One region of the Nisaea sp. genome, then DNA from elsewhere that is predicted to be linked to it. Evidence: riboswitches for the same ligand, from Rfam matches in the RefSeq annotation. Region 1 holds a riboswitch; the other holds the start of a gene.

The links. A riboswitch is a leader RNA that binds a small molecule or an ion and turns the genes downstream of it on or off. The one in region 1 is predicted to bind cobalamin.
Region 2: linked by a shared signal. The riboswitch ahead of VOI22_RS07430 (CbtB domain-containing protein) and the one ahead of VOI22_RS03865 (hypothetical protein) in region 1 are both predicted to bind cobalamin.

The regions. Positions count from the first base shown of each region.
Region 1 is NZ_JAXMNY010000001.1:814,247-820,187, forward strand. Features, by position in the region: gene kynU (kynureninase) at 1-843, opposite strand, end outside; gene VOI22_RS03855 (CoA transferase) at 852-2,087, opposite strand; gene VOI22_RS03860 (YaiI/YqxD family protein) at 2,180-2,617, shown strand; cobalamin riboswitch at 2,654-2,851, shown strand; gene VOI22_RS03865 (hypothetical protein) at 2,884-3,150, shown strand; gene VOI22_RS03870 (FAD-binding oxidoreductase) at 3,213-4,649, shown strand; gene VOI22_RS03875 (carbohydrate ABC transporter permease) at 4,653-5,483, opposite strand; gene VOI22_RS03880 (sugar ABC transporter permease) at 5,480-5,941, opposite strand, start outside.
Region 2 is NZ_JAXMNY010000001.1:1,563,607-1,569,547, reverse strand. Features, by position in the region: gene VOI22_RS07460 (SDR family NAD(P)-dependent oxidoreductase) at 1-540, opposite strand, end outside; gene VOI22_RS07455 (thioesterase family protein) at 549-1,043, opposite strand; gene VOI22_RS07450 (LysE family translocator) at 1,049-1,666, opposite strand; gene VOI22_RS07445 (hypothetical protein) at 1,772-2,473, opposite strand; gene VOI22_RS07440 (DUF1636 domain-containing protein) at 2,483-2,944, opposite strand; gene VOI22_RS07435 (CbtA family protein) at 2,941-3,684, opposite strand; gene VOI22_RS07430 (CbtB domain-containing protein) at 3,714-3,893, opposite strand; cobalamin riboswitch at 4,038-4,261, opposite strand; gene VOI22_RS07425 (sarcosine oxidase subunit gamma) at 4,316-4,924, opposite strand; gene VOI22_RS07420 (sarcosine oxidase subunit alpha family protein) at 4,917-5,941, opposite strand, start outside.

The DNA of each region.
Region 1 (5,941 bases):
GCCACAAAGGAATTTCCCGATCCCGTCCGTCGGCGCGAACCGGTGATCGAAAGCGAACGGTGCCTTGTGCGAGAACCAGCCGGTCAGGGGCTGGGAGGCATCCTGCTGGTGGCGCGGGGCGACATAGAGGAATGCCGGGGCGCCGGGGCCGCCATTCAGGTATTTATAGCCGCACCCAACCGCGAAATCCGCGTTGGCGGTGGCGAGGTTGACCGGAACAGCTCCTGCGGAGTGGGCGAGATCCCAGAGCGTCAGCGCTCCGATGGCGTGAGCGGCGTCTGTCACGGCCTTCATGTCGTGCATGTAGCCGGTGCGGTAGTTCACATGCGTCAGCATCAGCACGGCAACATTGTCGGTGAGAGCGCCCGGGAGTTCGGACGGCTCATCGATCAGCCGAAGTTCATGCCGGCCGCCAAGCAATGCAGACAGACCTTCCGCCATATAGAGATCGGTCGGGAAGTTCGATTTCTCCGAGACGATGACGCAACGGTCCGGCCGAAGTGCCAGCGCGGCGGAGAGGCATTTGAAGAGATTGACCGATGTCGAATCTGCCGCGACGACGCTATCCGCCTCGGCGCCAATCAGCGTGCCGATCTTGCCGCCGACGCGCGTTGGAAGATCAATCCATCTCGCATCGTTCCAGCTTCGGATCAGGCCGTTACCCCATTCGTGCGTGACGCACGTGGCAACACGTTCCCGCGCGATACGGGGCAGCGGCCCGAGGGAATTGCCGTCGAGGTAGATCACATCTTCCGGCAGCTCGAATTCCGCGCGGAACGAGGCGAGGGGATCGGCGGCATCGAAGGCCGCGAAATCTTCCCGGGTCATTTTCGAGTGTGTCATGGTGCGGCTCAGCTTGTGTGATCGGGGCCGGCGACGATGCCTTCATCGTGCAACCGCCCGATGGCGCCGCTGTCGAGGCCGAGAAAATCCGCCAGAACCTCATCCGTGTGCTGTCCCAACTGCGGTGCCGGTGTCGGAACCTCGGAGGCCTGTCCGTAAAAATCAATCGGCGTGTCGGAAGTCGGATAAGTCAGGCCGCTGCCGTGGGTGACGGTGCTATAGGGCTTGCCCATTTCCCGGAAGCGCTCGCTCGCGACAGCTTCGCGCACTGTGCGATATGGCTCCCAGCAGACTCCGTTCTGCTTGAAGCGCGGCGCGAGGGCATCCAGCATCTCCGCCGCGACGGCCCGCTCGACGACAGGATTGATCTTCTCCCTGTATTCGAAGCGCAGCCCTTCATCCTTGGCGAAACTCACGCCGGTCTCCGCCTCGATGGTTGCGATTTCCGCTTCAATGCCGAGGGATGTCAGCAAGCCGGTCCATTGCCGGGGCGAAAGGGCGATGAGCATGATGTAGTGGCCGTCGCTGGTCCGGAAGTCCCGCCCGAAGGCGCCGAACACGTCATTGCCGTAGCTTGGCCGGTCTTCTTCCTTCGTCATCACTTCGGCGACCTGACCGAGGGTGCCGAGAGTAGTGAGCGCGACATCGCCAAGCGGAAGGCGGATTTCGGCGCCTTGACCCGTTTTCTGGCGCTCCCGCTCGGCGGCCAGCATGGCGAAAGCCGCGTTGGCACCGGCGATCAGGTCCCAGGCAGGCAGCACATGGTTTACCGGTCGCTTCTCGCCGACCGGACCGGGCTCTCCGGTCATCAGCGGGAAGCCGGCACCGGCATTGGCCGTGTAGTCGACACCTTGCGTGCCGTCCGCCCAGCCCATGATACGGACTGTGATGATATCCTCGCGCCGTGCTTTCAATGCCTCATGCGATAGGAAGCCGGCGACTGGGTAGTTGGTGACGAACAGGCCGCGCCCTTCACCGGGGGCGGTTGCAAGCTGCAGAGCAAGCTCCCGGCCTGCCGGATTGCGCAGATCCAGCGCCACCGACTTCTTGCCCTTGTTCAGGCCCTCCCAGTAAAGGCTGGCGCCGTTTGGGGCCTTCGGCCAACGCCGGTAATCGAGGCCACCGCCGATGGCATCGAAGCGGATGACCGTCGCGCCCATCTGCAGCATGTTAAGGGTACAGGAGGGGGCGGCGATGAAAGATGCACCCTCGACGACTGTCAAATCTTGAAGGACCGTGTACATCCGTGTTTCTTGGCCAGCTTAATGTTGAATGCGATCAGGTTGGGCTCGGAACCTAGCATGGTTGTTCGTCTGCAAAAGGGGCAAAGCACGCAATGAAGTCTGTCTATGTCGACGCTGATGCCTGCCCGGTGAAAAACGAGATCCTGTCGATTGCCGATCGGCACGACATCAAGGTTTACGTGGTGAGCAATCGCGGTTTCCGGACCGGCGACCGGGCGAATGTTCAGAACATTCTCGTCTCCGACAAGTTCGATGCGGCGGATGACTGGATCGTGGGCAAGGTGGCGGCGGGCGATATCGTCATCACCGGCGATATTCCTCTGGCGCACCGGGTGATCGAGAGCGGCGCGAAGGCAATCGGCCATTCCGGCAAGGAGTTCACCGAGGCGGGAATCGGCATGGCTATGGCGATGCGGGACCTGATGTCCGACCTCCGTGCCATGGGGGAAGTCTCCGGTGGTGGTGGCGCCTTTTCCAAAAGAGACCGGGAAACCTTCATTCGTGAGCTGGAACGGCTGATCCGCGAGTGATTTTCCGCCTGCTGCCTTGACACAGCAGGCCGCAAAGACGAGCCTTTCAGCGTTGGTGTCCTTCGGGACAAAAGGGAATCCGGTGCGCGGCTTTATCGCCGCAAGTCCGGGACTGCCCCCGCAACTGTAACCGGCAAGATCCGACCGGTATGCCACTGGCCCTGATGGGCTGGGAAGGCGGCGCGGATCGAAGAGCCGGGAGTCAGGAAACCTGCCAACGCTGTGTCCATTTTTAACCCGGGCGGGGTGTACCGGAGGAGGTTTAGATGTCCCGATTATTCGCCCAAACTCTCCCCGACGATTCGGAAAAAGAGCCGGATCGTGAGCTGGCAACCCTGATCCTGACGCTTCTGAGCGTTGCCGAGGATGACAAAACCCTCTCGCAATCCCTCTCCATGGTGCGGGCCGAGACCTCGAAAGAGGATTTCGACGGCGGCATGCAGGAGGCGGCGCGGCGCATTGGAGCGCTGTTCGGTGCCGCACAGCGTCTGGAACTGACCGAGAGAATTTCCATAAACAGATTACCCGTCTGATTGGCGCTTTCCTTGTTCGCTGATAGCCTCCCGCCTGAAATCATCTCAACGGGAGAGAGTGGGTGAACGATCAGACGCCCCAGTCCATCGATGCCGCGCTTACGGAAATCCGGTCCATTCTGGGGCCGAAGGGCTGGCTGGAAGATTCGAACGACACGCTGAAATACCGTACCGACTGGCGCGGCACGCCGACCGGCGACGCTCTCGGCGTTGCCCGCCCGGCCTCGACGGAGGAAACGGCGGCGGTTGTGCGTGCGGCGGCGAAGGCGGAGATCGCCATCGTGCCCCAGGGCGGCAATACCGGCCTTGCCATCGGCTCGATCCCGACCGAGCCGCGTCCGACCATCGTTGTCTCGACTGACCGGCTCACGGCCGTGCGTTCCCTCGATCCCGAGAATTACGCGATGATCGCGGAAGCCGGGTGCGTGATCCAGAACATGCAGGCGGTTGCCGCGGACGCGGGGCGGCTGTTCCCGCTCTCGCTCTCGTCGGAAGGCTCCAGCACGATTGGCGGCACGCTCTCCACCAATGCCGGTGGCAACAACACGATCAAATACGGCAATACCCGGGAGCAGATCCTCGGTATCGAGGCCGTGCTGCCGGACGGCTCCGTGTTCGACGGGCTGGAAACGCTGCGCAAGAACAATACCGGCTATGACATGAAGCAGATGTTCATTGGCGCCGAAGGCACATTGGGGATCGTCACTGCTGCGGCTTTCCGTTTGATGCCGCTGCCGCGCGTGCGTGAGACCGCGATGCTGGCAGTACCATCTCCGCATGAGGCACAGCATCTTCTGGCGAGCGCGCGAGAGCTGTCCGGCGACACGATCCTCGCATTCGAGATTATGCCGCGTGCCGCTTTCGACTTGGTCGTGAAGCAAATTGAGGGGATCACCGATCCGCTGTCCGCTGCGTCTCCCTGGTACGTGCTGCTGGAGATGGCAACACCGTCCCCGCTGGATGATCTCCGCGCCAAGCTGGAAGCGATCTTCGAAGACGCTATGGAGAAAGGCTGGGTGACTGACGGTGTAATCGCCGAGAGCGAAGGGCAGCGCCGGGATTTGTGGCGGATTCGGGAAGAGCAGGCAGAAGCCGGGCGTCGCGACGGTCGCCCGCGTATGGCCGGCGATATCTCGGTCCCTGTTTCCAAGGTGGCGACCTTCATCGATCAGTCGCAGGCCGCGTTAAGCGCGTATGTGCCGGGTCTGACTTTCAACTGCTTCGGCCATATGGGGGACGGCAATATCCATTACACGGCCCGTAAGCCGGCAAGCATGAGCGACGAGGAGTGGGAGGTTAAGCGCCCCGGTCTCTCCGAGCGCATGTACGAAAGCACGGTCGCGCTTGGCGGCAGCATCTCCGCCGAGCACGGCATCGGCTCGGAAAAGCTTCCGTATCTGATCAAATACGGCTCGCCCTCGAAAATTGCACTGATGCAGGCGGTCAAGAAGGCGATCGATCCGAAAGGGATCATGAATCCGGGCAAGGTTGTGCCCTGACCCCTACTTGATCCCGGCCCGCATGAAACTCTGAACGAATTGCCGCTGGAACAGCAGGAAGGCAATCAGCAGCGGGCCGGAGGTCATCAGCGTTGCGGCGGTGATGACGGCCCAGTCGATGCCCTGATCGGTCGATGAAAAGACGCTGAGGCCAACCGTCACCGGGCGTGTGTCTACCGAGTTGGTGATGATCAACGGCCACAGGAAGTTGTTCCAGTGATGGCTGACCGAGACCAGCCCGTAGGCGAGGTAGGTCGGCTTGGCCAGTGGCACATAGACTTTCATCAGAATGGTGAAGAACCCGGCACCCTCGACCCTTGCCGCGTCGTCCAGCTCTTTAGGGATGGTCTTGAAGGTCTGGCGCAGCAGGAAGATCCCGAAGCCGGATGCCATATAAGGCAGGCCGATGGCGATGATGGTGTCGACCAGACCGAGAAACCGCATGGTCCGGTAATTCTCGACAATCAGAATATCCGGCATCACCAGAAGCTGCAGCAGAACCAGCACGAAGACGGTGTCCCGCCCGCGAAAATCGAACCGGGCGAAGGCGAAGGCCGCAAGGGTGCAGAGCACGAACTGGCCGATCAGGATCGACGTCACCAACAACACCGTATTGAGGAAATAGCGGGCGAATGGCGCGGCGTTCCAGGCCGCGACGAAATTCTTCAGCGTCAGTGGCGCTGTCAGCACGAACCGGGTGGAGAATTCGGTCGGGTGAAACGCTGTCCAAACGGCGTAGATCAGCGGGGCGAACCAGACGAGGGCGAGTGCCCATGCGGCTGTTGTGTTCAGCGCCCGGTCATAGTCCAAGCGGAAGGCTCTGGCGGCGCTCATCGGTAATGCACCCGTTTGTCGAGAAGCAGGAACTGGCCTATGGCCACGGCGAACAGGATCAGCAGCAGGACGACTGTCAGGGTCGAGGCATAGGCTGTGTCCCAGAACCGGAATGCAGTCTCATAGATGTAGAACAGCAGCAGAGAGCTGGCATTGTCCGGGCCGCCTTCCGTCATGATGAAGATATGATCGACCAGCCGGAACGAGTTGATGATGGCGTTCACCGAGACGAACAGGGTGGTCGGCATCAGCAGCGGGAAGGTGATGCGGCGGAAGAAGTACCAGCGCCCGGCGCCTTCTATGGCGGCAGCTTCCCGGAGCGATGCAGGGATGGTCTGAAGCGCGGCCAGATAGAAAATCATGAAGAAGCCGGCTTCTTTCCAGATCGTCACCACGATGACGGCATTCAGCGCGCTTTCCGGATCGCCCAGCCAGTTCTGCTGCGCAAATCCGAAGGC
Region 2 (5,941 bases), 750 kb from region 1:
ATTCCGGCTGGCCACTTCCTGGGCGAGAGAGCGGGTGAGTGAGAGGACAGCGCCTTTTGCGGCTGAATAGGGCGCATGGCCAAAGCTGCCCCGGTGTCCCGCCATCGAGGCGATATTCACAACCGCGCCACCGTCCGGCATATGGGGCAGGGCGCTACGAACTGTATGGAAGACGCCGTCGAGATTAACGGCGATGCCGCGCCGCCAGACCTCATCTGCCATGCCGTCCACGGTGCCGTCCTCGTAGAGCCCGGCGCCAGTCACGACATAGTCGATCTTGCCGAACCGGTCCCGGCAGGCTTTGGCGGCGGCAGTGACCGCCTCCGGGTCGGACACATCCAGAGGATGGGTCGCGTGGGAGGTGTTGTCACCGAGTTCGCCAGCAAGCACGGCGAGGATTTCCGGATGCAGATCGGTCAGGAACAGATTGGCGCCGGAGGCTGCGAACAGCTTTGCGATTGCCGCTGGTATGCCTCCGCCGGCCCCTGTCAGAAACAGGGTCCGTCCGGTGAAATCATAGGATACCGTTTTAGCGGACATGGCTTGCCTCACGCCGTTTCGGGATCGTCGAGCGCGATGATCGCGGCGCGCAGGGCATCGGGGATCGGCGCTTTCTCGCCCGTCTCGTTCACCACCATGACGAAGAGCTGGGTCGAACTGTTGCAGCAGCCCTTGGCATCCCATGTGGCATAGGTCATCACCATGCTGGTATTGCGCATGGAGACCACGCGACCTGTCACGCAAATCGGCGTGTGGTAGGCGATGCCGCGCAAATAGTCGGTCTCCAGATGCTTCATCACCGGGCCTGGCACGTCCATCGCGTGGCGTGGATGGCCCAGGACCTCGAAATAGAGGTTCCGCAGGCTCTCGTACCAGGTCAGGTAGGCGGTGTGGTTCACATGGGCGAAAGCATCGCAGTCCCGCCACTCGACCAGTTTCTGGACGGCGAAATGCCAGTCGTCGGAAATGTGAAACCGCTGCTTCAGATCGTCGGTGACGGCAAAGCGTGCGAGATCGCCATATTGGTCAAGCACTGAGCTCATTCTGGTTAACGCTCCATCAGGGCGACGCGGATGCCAAGGAAGATCAGCAGCCCGCCGAACACCCGGTTGACGATCCTCTGGCCGCGTTCAAGCACATTCCGAACGATAGTGCTGTCTAGCGTGAAAACGAAGAACACCCAGAACAGGGCGCTGACCGACATCATGATCAGAACCAGCAGCAGGGTGGTCGCGGTCGAGGTCTGTGGCGTGATCACCATGGTGAAGACGCCGAGATAGAAGAGCGTACCCTTCGGGTTAAGGATGTTGTTCAGGAAGCCTTGCAGGAACCAGCTCCTGGCTGCGTTCTTTTGCAGCCCGGCGTCCGCCGTTGAGAGAGCCATGTCCCTGGCGCGGAAGCTCATCACGCCGATATAGATCAGGTAGGCGGCGCCGGCATATTTCAGAATGCTGAAGGCGAGGATGCTTTCGGAGATGAGCCAGCCGATCCCGATGGCGCAATAGGTGATGTGGACCATGTTGCCGGCCAGCACACCGAGTGAGGATTGCAGTCCGCCAACGCGTCCACCGATAACGGTATTGCGCATCACGATCACCATATCCGGACCCGGACTGATCATGACGAGCAGTGTGATGCCGAGAATGACGAGGATTTGGTCGATCATGGCGTGCGCCTCCCACGTTGAAGAAAGAGCCTAGCTGCGCCGGTGCGGCATGATCCAGCAGCTAATTCAGAAACTGTGTGAAGCCTAACCAGCCACTTTCGAAGACTACATCAGGGCGCTGGCATTCTCAGCCGCAATGGTGATGCCGATAACGATGGCGATCAGCCCGATGAAACCCTGGATGGCCAGATTGCCTGTCTTCAGGCTTTTGCTTGTCCAGTGCAGCGGCAGGGCGATGATGGCGGAGAGAATGCCCATGCCACTCATGCTGCCGATGCCGAACAGAATGACATAGAGGATGGCATCGGACGGCGCGTCGAGGCCGACTGCCGTCATCATCAGGATCGAGCCCGAGCCGGCCAGACCATGCACCATGCCGATGGAGATTGTGCCGAGCGGCAGGCCGCGCCGGTGAGCATGTTCTGCCGGGCCATGCGCAGTCTGTTCGCTCTCGGCGGTGACGAAATGGACGTGAGCCTTGCCGTCGGAGTGCCGATGGACGCGCCAGGCACCTCCTTCACGCCAGAGGCGCAGCAGGACACGGGCGCCGAGGATCACAAGCAAAATGCCGACACCGAACTCGAAGATCGTGCTCCATTCCTCGCTGACGCTGAGGCCAAAGCCGATCATCAACCCGGTGACGGCGCCGAGGATCAGCGAGTGACCCAGCCCCCAAGCGAGGCCATGGTGCACCGCGCGGCGCACCGAGGTGCCCGAGGTGACCATGCTGGAAACGGCCGCGACATGGTCCGCTTCAAAGGCGTGCTGCATTCCGATCAGGAAGCCAAGCAGCAGAATTCCGGTCATTCGATCCTCTTAACTTAACTGGTCTGGGGCCGGAACCTGGTCCGCGGCGCTGCTGTCTTGTGTCTTGTTTTCGTCATGATCCGGCGGCGGCAAAAGCCGGCAGATCACACCCTTGCGGAAAACCGGCGGTCTGTCGCGCAGTTTGGGAACCCCGTGCGGGGCGGCGGCGACAGCGCGCGCCGCGGCTACCAGTTCGGCGCCGTCATGCTCGGCATTGACGTCGCCCAGCACATAGCTCCAGAGGCCGGGCCCTCTGAGCGCGACGGTGACCTGGCGGTCGCATACGGCCATGCATTCGATCGGGCGGACGGTGATTCCGTCCTCGTCGGCACAGAGTGCTTCGACCCGCTCGAGCAGGACGCGCCCATCGCCTGCCGGATCCTCGGAGTGGCGGCAGGCGGTACAGATATCGATGGTAACGGGATGAAGCGGACGACGAGAATCGTCGTCCGCAAATGATTGTTCGCTCACGCCGCGGCTGCTGCTTCGGGAGTGCCGGAACGCTCCCAGACAAAACCGGCGATGCAGCCGGTTGCCGCCCAGGTCACGGCGTGCACTACAAGGGAAGCGGCGGCGAAATGGCCGGACAGCTCCGACGGCACGTCGCTGATATAATCGTCCGGGTGCGGGGCGCCGATCACATGCGGGATCGCGATCAGGACCAGACCCGCGACGATTGCCAGCGGCGTGGAGACACGCAGTGCCAGGAACAGGCCGACGGCTGTGGCCAGGGCCGTGCCGATCCACCAGATTTGCCGGTCCTCTAGGACTGCGGCGGCCGCGCCCGGAAGTTCCGGGCTGAGACCGAGGGCCGGTGCAAGGCCGGTGGCGGCAAAGGCTGCCGCACCCCAGATCAGGCCAGTACGGGCAGTGATCGTCGCATTGCTGAGAACCATGGCCGCGAGCAGGACCAGGGCAAACCCGAAGGTCGTGCCGATTGTCGCGATCGAGGTCGAGAGCGTCCGCTCCAGTCCGTCTTCCGGAGCCCAGGTTTCCTTGGCGCCGTGCGCTTCTGTTCCATGCGCGAGATGCACAAACGCGTCCGACTGGTTTTTGGCGAAATGCGCAACGAGAATTTCGCCCGCACTGGCCATGCCGCCTTCGTAACGTTCGGCCTCAAGAATCAGGGGCGTTGTTGTCACTGCCTGAAGCGCTGCGACCAGAATCCCCGCGGCGAAGCCGGCGACGAGCGCCGACTTTATGAATTTCATGAGCATCGCAGTTCCTTCGTGCCAAAGGCTTAGTGGCAAGGGAAGGCCATGCTGTGACGGGTGTCGTGAGCTGTGTTGTGCAGGGCGGTGGCATTGGCAAAACCGGTCAGGTAGACGATGCCGAGGCCGGCCAGAAGCGCAAAGACCGCCACCATCTTGGTGGATTGGCTGGCGGTGAGAGATGTGGATTTCTGAACTGCTGAAGTCATGTGTTCCTCCGATCAAAAACGATCCGGATACGGCCCTCAGAGCTGTATCCGGGCTTGTTCAGAGGCGAGAGAACCAAGCGGCGGCTTCCGGCCGCCAATTTGGCAATACGCTCACCCCGACGTTGTCATTGATGCCGCCGCATGGGCGCCGGCATCGGTGTCGGCAGGTCTCCTGGCTCGCGGGTCATTGCTTCATCCTGCCTTCCCAGTCCGCTCATGCGGGGCCAGTGGCTCAGTCCGGATGTCGCTCGTCGCTCACAGTTGCGGGGGCAGCCACGGATTCGGTCCCTGATGGGTACGCCTCGCCGTGTTCCCTTTTAATCCGTCGCCATGTTTACAGCGGCGGAACCAACACTCGTAAACTATCCCTCCCGGTCAATTCGGACAAGCGTGATGCATGTCCCGACCAAAAAATGCATGCCTCAGGATACGCGGCAGCCATATTCCAATGCGCCATCCTGTAGTGCCTCCAACAGATGCGCTGCGTAAGATCGGTGCACATAGATATCAAACACCGGCTCGGCGCTGCGGCAATCGATCAGGGCCGGTGCGTGGAAGACTCCGGTGATCCGGCTGGTATCGGCCAAAAACGCGGACGGGTGCATATCGATAGAGCAGCCTTTTGCCAAAAGCGTACGGGCGTCGCGTCCCGACAACCGAAAAATCGTGCGCGCGTGACTGAGGTCGATGACCGCAACACTATCCGGAAGCGCCGAGCGAAGATGCGCGGCGAGATCGCGGTGTTCAGGCTCTATGACCAGCCATTTTCCGGTGCCTGTGCCGAGGATGCGGGGCTGCCCGTTTCCGGCGCTCTGGTTCGGTGTGAGGGATGGAGCGGTGCCGGTGGCCGTTTCCAGTGCTTCAGCCAACGATGGAATTACATCGGCACGAGCTTCGACCTGCACCACGGAAAACGGGGTGCGCTCGGTCAGGTGAATACCCGGACCGTCAAAGCGATTGGCCCCGTGGTCGCCTGGTTCGAGAATTCCGGCGAGGGCCGAGCGGCGGGCGAGAATCACATCGTCAGCCATGGAGCCTTGCTCCTTCCACGTCATAGACATTCGGACTGGTCACCTTCACCTGGACCGCTTCGCCCTTGAGCGGGAAGACCGCCCAGACCGTATCGCCGATCCTGTTTGGACCGTCTTTCAACAGGCCGAGCGAAATCGGATGTCCGACATTCGGGCTGATCGGGGCGGTGGAGGAAACATGGCCGAGCTTCGGCACCGGTGGCGGCGTTTTCGGGTCCTCCACCAGGATCGATCCAGCGCGGATCTTCGTCTTGCCGTCGACCGGTGTCAGTCCGACCAGCGTCGGGCGGCCCAGATCGTCCATGCCTTCACGGGTCGAAAGGGCGTCGCCGATGAAGCGCTTCTTAGAGCTCATCATTTTGCCGAAGCCAAGGTCGGCTGCGGAGACGCGGCCGTCGATTTCGGCGACGGTCACGTGGCCTTTTTCGATGCGCAGGATGTTCAGCGCTTCGAGGCCGTAGGGCACAAGGCCATGCGACTCGCCAACGGCAAGGCAGCGTTCCCACGCGGCTTCGCCATACCCGGCAGGCACGGCAATCTCGTAGGCCAGTTCTCCCGAGAAGCTGATGCGGAAGACCCGGGCCGGGAAGGCTCCGAGTTTCGTCTCGCGTACGCCCATGAAAGGGAAGCCCTCGTTGGAAAGGTCCACTTGCGGGAACAGGTCCTGCAGGATGGCGCGGCTGTTCGGCCCGGCAATGGCCATGGCGGCCCAATCGTCGGAGACGGACGCGATCTTCACGTCGAGGTCCGGCCAATGGACCTGCAGATGCAGCTCCAGATGCTCCATCACCGGACCGGCTTCTGCTGTGGTCGTCGTCATGTAATAATGGTTCTCGCCGATCCGCGAGGTGGTGCCGTCATCAAGGGCGACGCCGTCCTCACGCAGCATGACGCCGTACCGCGCCTTGCCGACGGCCAGGGTCTTCCAGCCGTTGATATAAACCCGGTTAAGAAGTTCCGTGGCGTCCGGCCCCTGGATATCGATCTTGCCGAGGGTCGAGACGTCCGAGATCCCGG